2 regions of the Streptomyces sp. NPDC048606 genome follow, and region 1 is predicted to be linked to the other one. Evidence: riboswitches for the same ligand, from Rfam matches in the RefSeq annotation. Region 1 holds a riboswitch; the other holds the start of a gene.
What was found. Region 1 has a riboswitch for cyclic di-AMP ahead of AB0D01_RS12190 (transglycosylase family protein). Riboswitches for the same ligand answer to the same signal wherever they lie in the genome.
Positions count from the first base shown of each region.

Region 2: another riboswitch for cyclic di-AMP. It lies ahead of AB0D01_RS11405 (LysM peptidoglycan-binding domain-containing M23 family metallopeptidase); the one in region 1 lies ahead of AB0D01_RS12190 (transglycosylase family protein).

Region 1 covers NZ_JBEZIB010000009.1:86,872-91,847, reverse strand. Annotated here, with positions in the region: gene AB0D01_RS12200 (cytochrome P450) at 1-410, shown strand, start outside; gene AB0D01_RS12195 (transglycosylase family protein) at 560-1,639, shown strand; cyclic di-AMP (ydaO/yuaA leader) riboswitch at 1,914-2,084, shown strand; gene AB0D01_RS12190 (transglycosylase family protein) at 2,087-2,839, shown strand; gene eno (phosphopyruvate hydratase) at 3,228-4,514, shown strand; gene AB0D01_RS12180 (septum formation initiator family protein) at 4,613-4,976, shown strand, end outside.
Region 2 covers NZ_JBEZIB010000008.1:156,154-161,129, reverse strand. Annotated here, with positions in the region: gene AB0D01_RS11420 (amino acid adenylation domain-containing protein) at 1-166, shown strand, start outside; gene AB0D01_RS11415 (MBL fold metallo-hydrolase) at 289-1,533, opposite strand; gene AB0D01_RS11410 (SGNH/GDSL hydrolase family protein) at 1,635-2,420, opposite strand; gene AB0D01_RS11405 (LysM peptidoglycan-binding domain-containing M23 family metallopeptidase) at 2,583-3,605, opposite strand; cyclic di-AMP (ydaO/yuaA leader) riboswitch at 3,610-3,774, opposite strand; gene AB0D01_RS11400 (tyrosine-protein phosphatase) at 4,093-4,911, shown strand; gene AB0D01_RS11395 (aspartate aminotransferase family protein) at 4,960-4,976, opposite strand, start outside.

The DNA.
Region 1 (4,976 bases):
TGTTGGAGACCGGGGTGGAGGAGCTGCTGCGCTACGACGGTCCGGTGGAACTCGCCACGTGGCGGTTCGCCACCGAGCCGCTGACCCTGGGAGGCCGCCGGATCGAGACCGGGGATCCCGTGCTGGTGGTCCTCGCGGCGGCCGACCGCGACCCCGAACGGTTCGCCGAACCGGACATCCTGGACCTTTCCCGAAGTGACAATCAGCACCTTGGATACGGGCACGGAATCCACTATTGCCTCGGCGCCCCGCTCGCCCGTCTCGAAGGGCAGACGGCCCTGGCGACTTTGCTGACGCGTCTGCCGGATCTGGAACTTGCCGTTCCCCCTACGGACCTGCGCTGGCGCGGCGGACTGATCATGCGTGGCCTGCGCACCCTTCCCGTCCGCTTCACACCCCGAAACGGATGAGCGGAGCGGCGGGCTCCTGACGGAGGGCGGATCGGGAGCCTCCGGGGCGGCGGTTGACCGTAAGTCAGTCACCGATCGAACTTGTGACATCCGTTCGAAGGCGGCTAGGTTCTGCCGTTACCCCGCCGTTATGCGAAAGGTGCAGCCTCATGCTTCCCGGGAACGGCCGCCACAGACGCCCCCGCCAGGTACCCGCACTGGTGGTCACCGCAGGAGTGACCGGCTCCGCTCTGGCCCTGCCGCTGCTCGCCGCCACGAACGCGAGCGCCGCCGACACCGCCACGTGGGACAAGGTCGCCGACTGCGAGAGCGGCGGCACCTGGAGCGCCAACTTCGGCAGCGGGGCCTACGGAGGCCTCCAGTTCACGCTGGAACAGTGGAAGAACGCGGGCGGACTCGCCTACGCGGAGCGCCCGGACCTCGCCAGCCGCTCCCAGCAGATCGCGGTGGCCGAGCGCGTGCTCGCCTCCCAGGGCCCCCAGGCCTGGCCGCTGTGCGCCGCCTCGGCCGGGCTGACGCAGAACGGTCCGGCCGCCGCCGTCGACCCGGGCGACGCCAAGACGCCCGCTCCGGTGGCCCCCACCCCCTCGCGCCCCGACCACTCGGTGCCCGTCACCGGAACCGACCGGCCGACGGACTTCGGCGCCCCGACGCAGCAGCCGGGCCAGGGCCCGCTGGCGCCGAGCCCCAGCGTGCTGCCGGACTACCCGCTCGGCCCCTCCAGCGGACTGCCCGTCATGCCCGATCCGGACTACACGACGCCGCCGACCACCCCGACGGTTCCGCCGACCACCGCGCCGGTCACCCCGACCGCGCCCGTGGACCCGGCGAACCCGACCGCGCCCGTCACCCCGACCACCCCCGTGGACCCGGCGAACCCGACCGGCACCCCGACGCCCACCGCCCCGGCCGTCCCGGGCGTCACTCCCGCGCCGGGTGCCACGCCCGCCCCGGGCGCCACGCCCACCGCGGGCACCGAGGCGACCGACGGCGCCGGCAAGCACCGCGGCCCGGCGGCCGTCGAGGTCCCCGGCGCCCCTGGCACCCCGTCAGCGGCCACCCCCGCGCCCACGTACACCGTGAAGGCGGGCGACAACCTGGCCACCATCGCGAACGCCAACGGCGTCAAGGGCGGTTGGAACCAGATCTACAAGGCCAACGAGCAGGTCATCGGCGGGGACGCGGACCTCATCAAGCCCGGCCAGAATCTGGATCTAACCAAGAAATAGGGGCAGTTCGGACACCCGTAAAGAGTTGAATGTCCGTTATCGGTAAATGAGACATGCGTCTCTTCCGGTCAACTGGCGTGTCACGTTCCGGAACTTCCGCAAACCGGGCTCTCACCTGCGAAAACACGCCTTCCCGGAGGGCAAGTAGGCCGGTTTCTCCCTGATGTCACACGTTGAACATCGGGGAGAGACCTGTCTACCTTCTGAATCGCTCACCACCGTGGGCACCTTCGACCGCATCGCCGAATCCTGCCGGCGGACGGGGGGAACAGTCGTCGCGCAAGCGCCGAAGGCAGGAGCGGGGGAACCAAGGTAGGCGCCGGAACGGCTCGTCCTCGGACGGGACTTGACCGGCTAGGGGTTAAGCCGTGCGCTCGACGCACGACCGGGCAACTCATCCGCCCGAACCCGACAGCTCACCTCGAAGGCGTCGGTGAGGAGAACCTCATGCTGCTTTCCGGCAAGGGCAAGCACCGCCGCGGCTCCAAGGCCGTCCGCATCGTCACGCTCGCCGGTGTCGCCGGTGTCGCCGTCGCCGCCCCGCTGATGACCGCGGGCACCGCCAGCGCCGCCACCGCCTCCGAGTGGGACAAGGTCGCGCAGTGCGAGTCCGGCGGCAACTGGGCCATCAACACCGGCAACGGTTACTACGGCGGTCTGCAGTTCTCCGCCTCCACCTGGGCCGGCTACGGCGGCAAGGCGTACGCCGCCACCGCCAACAAGGCCACCAAGGCCCAGCAGATAGCCATCGCCGAGAAGGTCCTCAAGGGCCAGGGCAAGGGCGCCTGGCCGCACTGCGGCGTCGGCCTGTCCAAGTCCGCCTACAACGGCGGCGGCTCGACCACCACCCCGGCCAAGCCGTCGAAGCCGCAGACCAAGCCCGAGACCTCGAAGCCGGCGCCGGCCAAGCCCGCGAAGCCGGCCACGCCGAAGGTCGAGAACCAGTCCTCGAAGCCGTCGACCTCGAAGCCGGCCACCCCGGCCCCGAAGCCGTCGACCCCGAAGACCGAGGCCGGCACCGGTGCGGGCACCGTGCAGACCGGCAACGGCTCGTACGTGGTGAAGGAGGGCGACACCCTCGGCACCATCGCCGCCGCGAACAACATCAAGGGCGGCTGGGAGAAGCTCTTCCAGCTGAACAAGGACATCGTCTCCGATGCCGACCTGATCTTCCCGGGCCAGAAGCTGAAGCTCAGCTGAATCCCGGCGTAACGGCCGCCCCGACCGCACCGGTCGGGGCGTCCGGAGCACCACGACGCCCGGCGCGCGAGCACTCGCACGCCGGGCGTTCGGCGTGTCCGCACACCGGGCCCGCGCGCTCGGTCCGCGCCCGCGTCGGGCCGCTCCGCGCACCCGTGTCGGACCGGCCCGACACCCGGAGCGGACCGCTCCGCGCCCGCTTCGCTCCCGTCGCGCTCGAAAGAACGGGAGACCTATGTCCGGGAAGAAGGGTATTCGGGCCCTTTTTCGTCCCAGGACCCGGGCGGTCGGCGGGCCCACTGCCCGGAGCCGGTTAGGCTCTAGTCGGCAGGGGCCGTCCCACGGCCCGACACGCCACCGCACACCCAGCGTCACATCCCAGAAGGAGATGCTCGTGCCGTCCATCGACGTCGTCGTAGCCCGGGAAATCCTGGACTCCCGAGGCAACCCCACGGTCGAGGTCGAGGTGGGCCTCGACGACGGCAGCACCGGCCGTGCTGCCGTTCCGTCCGGTGCCTCCACCGGAGCGTTCGAGGCCATCGAGCTCCGTGACGGTGACCCCAACCGTTACCTCGGCAAGGGTGTCGAGAAGGCCGTCCTCGCCGTCATCGAGCAGATCGGCCCGGAGCTCGTCGGCTACGACGCCACCGAGCAGCGCCTGATCGACCAGGCCATGTTCGACCTGGACGCCACCGACAACAAGGGCTCCCTCGGCGCCAACGCCATCCTCGGCGTCTCCCTGGCCGTGGCGCACGCCGCCTCCGAGGCCTCGGACCTGCCCCTGTTCCGCTACCTCGGCGGCCCGAACGCGCACCTGCTGCCCGTTCCGATGATGAACATCCTCAACGGTGGGTCGCACGCCGACTCCAACGTGGACATCCAGGAGTTCATGATCGCCCCGATCGGCGCGGAGACCTTCTCCGAGGCCCTGCGCTGGGGCGCCGAGGTCTACCACACCCTCAAGAAGGTCCTGCACACCAAGGGCCTGTCCACCGGTCTCGGTGACGAGGGCGGCTTCGCCCCCAACCTGGAGTCCAACCGCGCCGCGCTCGACCTCATCATCGAGGCCATCAAGCAGGCCGGCTACACCCCGGGCAAGGACATCGCGCTCGCGCTCGACGTCGCCGCGTCCGAGTTCTACAAGGACGGCAAGTACGAGTTCGAGGGCCAGTCCCGCTCGGCCGCCGAGATGACCGACTACTACGCCGAGCTCGTCGAGGCGTACCCGCTCGTCTCCATCGAGGACCCGCTGTTCGAGGACGACTGGGCCGGCTGGAAGACCATCACCGACCGCCTGGGCTCCAAGGTCCAGATCGTCGGCGACGACCTCTTCGTCACCAACCCCGAGCGCCTGGCCCGCGGCATCGAGGAGGGCTCCGCGAACGCCCTGCTCGTGAAGGTGAACCAGATCGGTTCGCTGACCGAGACCCTCGACGCCGTCGAGATGGCCCAGCGCAACGGCTTCAAGTGCATGATGTCCCACCGCTCCGGCGAGACCGAGGACGTCACCATCGCCGACCTCGCCGTCGCCGTGAACTGCGGTCAGATCAAGACCGGCGCCCCGGCCCGCTCGGACCGCGTCGCCAAGTACAACCAGCTGCTGCGCATCGAGGAGATCCTCGACGACGCCGCCGTCTACGCCGGCCGCAGCGCCTTCCCGCGCTTCAAGGGCTGATTGCCGCCTCGCGGCGCCGGCCTCCGTACGTCCCCGCACTCGGTCCCGTACCGTGTGCGGGGACGTATTGCGTAGCGCGCACCAGGGGAGGCGGGACCATGGCCGGGAACCGGGATCGGTTCTCCACCTTCTCGACGGCGACCCGGCTCCGGCAACTCGGGGAGCGGACCGCCGCGCACGTCTACCGCTCGCAGTCCCGCCGGCACATCCGCCGCAGCCGGCTCACCGGCCGCGCGGCCCTGTTGGTGCTCGTCCTCTGTACGCTGGTCGTCGCCCTCGCGTATCCGATGCGCCAGTACGTCTCCCAGCGCTCGGAGATCGCCCGGCAACAGCGGTCCGCCGACGACGCGCGCAAGCGCCTCGAACAGCTCCGCGACGAGAAGGCCCGCTGGCAGGACCCGGCCTACGCCGAGCAGCAGGCGCGCAGGCACCTGCACTTCCTGCGCCCCGGGGAGACCGGCT
Region 2 (4,976 bases), on a different contig from region 1:
GGCGGACGACCACTTCTTCGAGAACGGCGGCAACTCCCTGCTCGCCGTACGGCTCCTGGGCGCGTTGCGCAAGGCGGGCCTGGGCTCGGTGGCGGTGCGGGACCTCTACGCCCGCCCCACCCCGAGCGGGCTGGCGGCACGCCTCGCCCCGGAGGGTTCCCGGTGACGGGCCGTCGTCCGTCCTGACGTGCGCCCGCCCGGGCCGGGCGGGCGCGCGGCGGCCGACGCTCCCCGGTCCGGGGCGTACGCCGCTCCGGACCGCGTGCGCGCCCCGCTCCGGTGACGGCCCTAGGAGCCGACGGCCTCCGGTTCCCCTCGCCCGGCCGGGCCCGCCCCGGGTCCGGCCGCGGCGACCGGGCCGGCGGACGCCGGGGCCGTGACGGACCGCCCGGCCGCGCCCGCGACGGGCTCCGGCGCGGGGGTGACGCCCGCGACGAAGGGCCGCCACCAGGCCTCGCCCGGGGCGTCGGCCGCCCCGGGCTCGAAGGGCTGTCCCGGGATCGGCAGCGCGACGGCGGCCCCGGCGGCCCCGGCCGCGGCGACGGTGCCCTCCCCGGGCTCGTCCCACGGGTGCGGGGCCAGGTTGAAGGTGCCCCAGTGGATCGGCAGCATCGTGCCGCGCGCGACGCCGCCCTGGAGGTCGAGGTGGGCCCGCATGCCCTCCTCGGGCGTCATGTGGATGTCGGGCCAGTACTCGGAGTAGGCGCCGATCTGGATCATCGTGGCGTCGAAGGGGCCGTGGGCCTCGCCGATCTCCCGGAACCCGGGGAAGTAGCCGGTGTCCCCGCTGTGGAAGATCCGGTGCTCCTCCCCCGCCACGACCCAGGAGGCCCAGAGGGTGAACTGCTGGTTGCGCAGTCCGCGCCCGCAGAAGTGGCGGGCGGGCGTCGCGGTGAGGGTGAGGCCGGCGACCTCGGTGGCCTCGTTCCAGTCCAGTTCCCGCAGGCGGTGCGCCGGGACGCCCCAGCGCTCCAGGTGGGCGCCGACGCCCAGCGGGACGGCGAAGACCGTGTCGGTGCCGGCGAGGGCCTTGATCGTGGGCAGGTCGAGGTGGTCGTAGTGGTCGTGCGAGATGACGACGACGTCGACCTCGCCGAGCGAGGCGAGCGGCACGGGGACGGGGTGCAGCCGCTTGGGGCCCGCGAAGGGGAAGGGCGAGCAGCGCTCGCCCCACACCGGGTCGAACAGGACGCGACGGCCGTCGATCTCCGCGAGGACGCTGGAGTGGCCCATCCAGGTCAGCCGCAGACCGCTCACCGGCGGCTTGGCCAGTTCGGCGAGGGTCGTCGGGTAGACGGGGATCGGCGCTCCGGGGTTGCGCCGGACCCGCTGTTCCTTGTGGAAGTAGATCCGCGCGAACTCGGCCTTCGACCCGGCGGGCCTGACCCGGGTTCCCAGGGGGTTCACGAAGGCCCCGTCGGCGAAGTTCGGCGAGCGCAGGATCCGCTCCAGTCGCGCCCCGGTGGGGTCCGCGCCGAAGGCTTCGGGCCGCAGGGCGCGCAGCCGGGGACGCAGGGGTCGGGAGCCGGTCAAGGCGCCTCCTGGGGAATGTGCGGGTCGGTCTGGTACGGACGTGCTCCGTACTCCGTACCAGACCAACGCGCACCGACGCCGGAGGATTCCGCCCGGGTCGGCTACAGCGGCAGCAGGTCCGGGCGCTTGGCCTCGACGTGGTCGCCGGAGGACTCCCCGCGCAGCCGGCGGCCGATCCACGGGACGAGGTGCTCGCGCGCCCACTGGATGTTGTCCCGGGTGACGTCCACCGAGCCGCGCGGCGGCGTGGGCGGCCAGGGCTGGTCCGGGTCGGCCGGGACCTCGTAGCCGAGGACCTGCGCCGCGCGCAGCGCGACGCGGGTGTGCCCCTCGGGCGAGAGGTGGAGCCGGTCGCCGTCCCAGGCGCGCCGGTCCTGCACGGACCTCAGCGACCAGAGGTCGAGGACGGGGCAGTCGTAGCGGTCGGCGATGGCGCGCACGTGGGCGCTGTACGTGGCCACCTTGCCCCGGAGGTGCTTGAGGACCGGGACGCCCCGGGTGTCGAAGCCGGTGGTGATCATGACCTGGCCGACGGCGCCGGTGAGGTCGGCGACGGCCGCCTCGAAGCGCTCCGCCACGTCGTCGGGGTCGGTGCCGGGCCGGATGATGTCGTTGCCGCCCGCACAGAAGCTGACGAGGTCCGGGGCGAGGGCCTTGGCCCTCGGGACCTGGTCGGCCACGATCTGGTCCAGGAGCTTGCCCCGCACCGCGAGGTTCGCGTACCTGAAGTCGTGCTCGTCACGCCGATCCGCCAGGAGTACGGCGAGCCGGTCCGCCCAGCCGAGATACGAGTCCCCGGGTCCCGGGTCCCCCACGCCTTCGGTGAAGCTGTCCCCGATCGCCGCGTACGAGCCGATGGTCTTGAGTGTCGTCTTCGTCGCTGCCACGGGAACCCATCCTTCACCCCCGAAAGCAACCTACGCCAACGTAATGAGGGGTTGACGGACCGTGATCTATACCACCCGGGGGATAAGGAATAAGTACAGATGGGGCCGGGACCCCCCTCAGGCCCCGGCCCCACGTTCCCCACCGCCCGTCGGCGGTTGTCCTCAGAGGCTGACGCCCTTCGACCGGAGGTAGGTCACCGGGTCGATGTCGGAGCCGTAGGACGGGCCCGTGCGGATCTCGAAGTGCAGGTGCGGGCCGGTCACGTTGCCGGTGGCGCCGGAGAGTCCGATGCGCTGGCCGGCGGTGACGCTCTGGCCGACGGATACGGACAGCGAGGACAGGTGGCCGTACTGGGAGTACTTGCCGTCGGCGTGCCGGATGACGACCTCGTTGCCGTACGAGCCGCCCCAGCCTGCGGAAACGACGGTGCCCGCGCCGACCGCCTTCACGGTGGTGCCGGTGCTCGCGGTGAAGTCGACGCCGGTGTGGTAGCCGGAGGACCACATGCTGCCGCCGAGGCGGTACGGGGTGGTGACGCCGCCGGCGACCGGGGAGACGAAGGCGCCGGCCTTCGCCGGGGCGGCCGGGGCGGCGGGGGCCGCCGGGGCCTTGCCGACGGAGCGCGGGGCCGGGACGGTCTTCTTGACCGGGGCGGGCTTCGGCGCCGGGGCGGCCTCGGGGGTCGCCCCGTCGGCGGCGTCCGCGCCGGAGGAGTCCTCGTCGCCCGCCTGGGTCCCGGTGGAGGAGCCCTGGGTCGGCGCGGCGGGCGCGGTCGACGCCCGCGGGGCGGGGGTCCGGCCGGCCGCGCCGTCGAGGGTGAGCTTCAGGCCGGGGTGGATGAGGGAGGGATCAGAGCCGACGGCCTCGCGGTTGTCGGCGTAGAGCCGCTCCCAGCCGCCGGTGACGTGGCGCTCGGCGGCGATCTTCGAGAGGTGGTCGCCCGGCACGACGGTGTAGACGGTCGGCGCGGCGGCGGGAGCCTCGGCCGGCGCGGCGACGGGGGCCGCCTCGGCCCGCACGGGCGCGGCGGCCGGGGTGTTCGACGTGGCGGCGGGACCGGTGGCGTGGGCGCCGCCGGCTCCGATCAACGGCAGCGCGAGCGCGGCTCCGCCGGTGCCGGCCACCGCGATTCCGCGGGACAGGGAACGGGACTTCGGACGGCGGTGCTTACCCTTTCCGGGCATGGCGAATTCCTCTCCGTCGCCTGCGAGGTGAGCTGTCGGGTTCGGACTGGAGATGTCCGGCCGTATCCGTCGAGGACGTGTACGGCTTCACCCCTAGCCGACCGGATGGGATCCGGTACGGCGGCTTACCTGGTTCCCCCGCTCCTGCCGCGCGCGTCGATGGTCGGGTGCGGTTCCCGGGCGGCGGCAGGATTAGGCGGTCCACCCGGATCGATCGCGAAGGTAATCGAGCGGGACCGTGGCCAACAAGCCGCCGATTCCCCGACGCATTCACGGGGAAGGGGAATCGAGGCAATTCCTGTCACCCTCCGTTTGTTCCGGACCATCAACAACCGCCCCGGCAAGGCAATTCGCATTTCGTGATCAGGCACGCACGGTCACCGTATGATCTGGCTCACGGAGTCCGGCACGATCTCGCCTCCCCCTATGGCAAGTTGGCCCCAACCAGCGTAATTCGGACAACACAGGACTAGATGGAGGAGCACACGTGACCCAGCTGATACCCCCGCCCCTTCCGCCGCGGCCCGAACCGGAGCCGGAGCTGATCGGCGTGCGCAACTTCCGTGACGTGGGCGGGTTGCCCACCGCCGACGGACGGAGGGTCAGGCCGGGACTTCTGTTCCGAAGCGGACATCTCGCGCATGCCACCGAAACCGGTGCAGAGTTCCTCGGCTCCCTCGGCCTCCACACCGTCTTCGACTTCCGCAACCGCGCCGACCACGCCCTGGAAGGGGCGGACGTCGAGCTGCCGGGCGTACGGAACGTGAACATCCCGCTGTCGGATCCCGCCGACGGCCGCGAGTTCTGGAAGATGGTCCGCGAGGGCGATCTGGCGCAGCTGCGCGCGCTCCTGGGCGAGGGGAGGGCCGCCGCCCGCATGGCCGAGTCGTACCGCACCATGGTGCGCACCCGTACCGCCGAGCACAGCCGGGTCGTCCACGCGCTCGCGCACGACAGCGTGCCGGCGCTCATGCACTGCGCGGCGGGCAAGGACCGGGCCGGTCTGTCGATCGCGGTCACCCTGCTGGCGCTCGGGGTCGAGCGCGAGGCCATCGTGGCGGACTACCTGGAGTCGAACGCCCCGCACCGCCGCTACCGGGTGCGCCGCGACGACGAGGCGGAGGCCCGCACCCCCGAGGTGATGGAGCTGCTCTCACCGCTGTTCGACGCGCGCGCCGAGTACCTCCTCGCGGCGTTCGAGGCCATCGACGGCGGGTGGGGCGGTGTAGACCGCTACCTCGCCGAGGGTCTCGCGCTCGCGCCCGAGACCCTGGAGCGACTGCGCGGACGGCTGCTGGAGCCGTAGGACCGCTCCCCCGCGGGGCCGTGCGGGCCCCGCGGGAAGCCGCGGTCGTCAGCGGTTGGCGACGG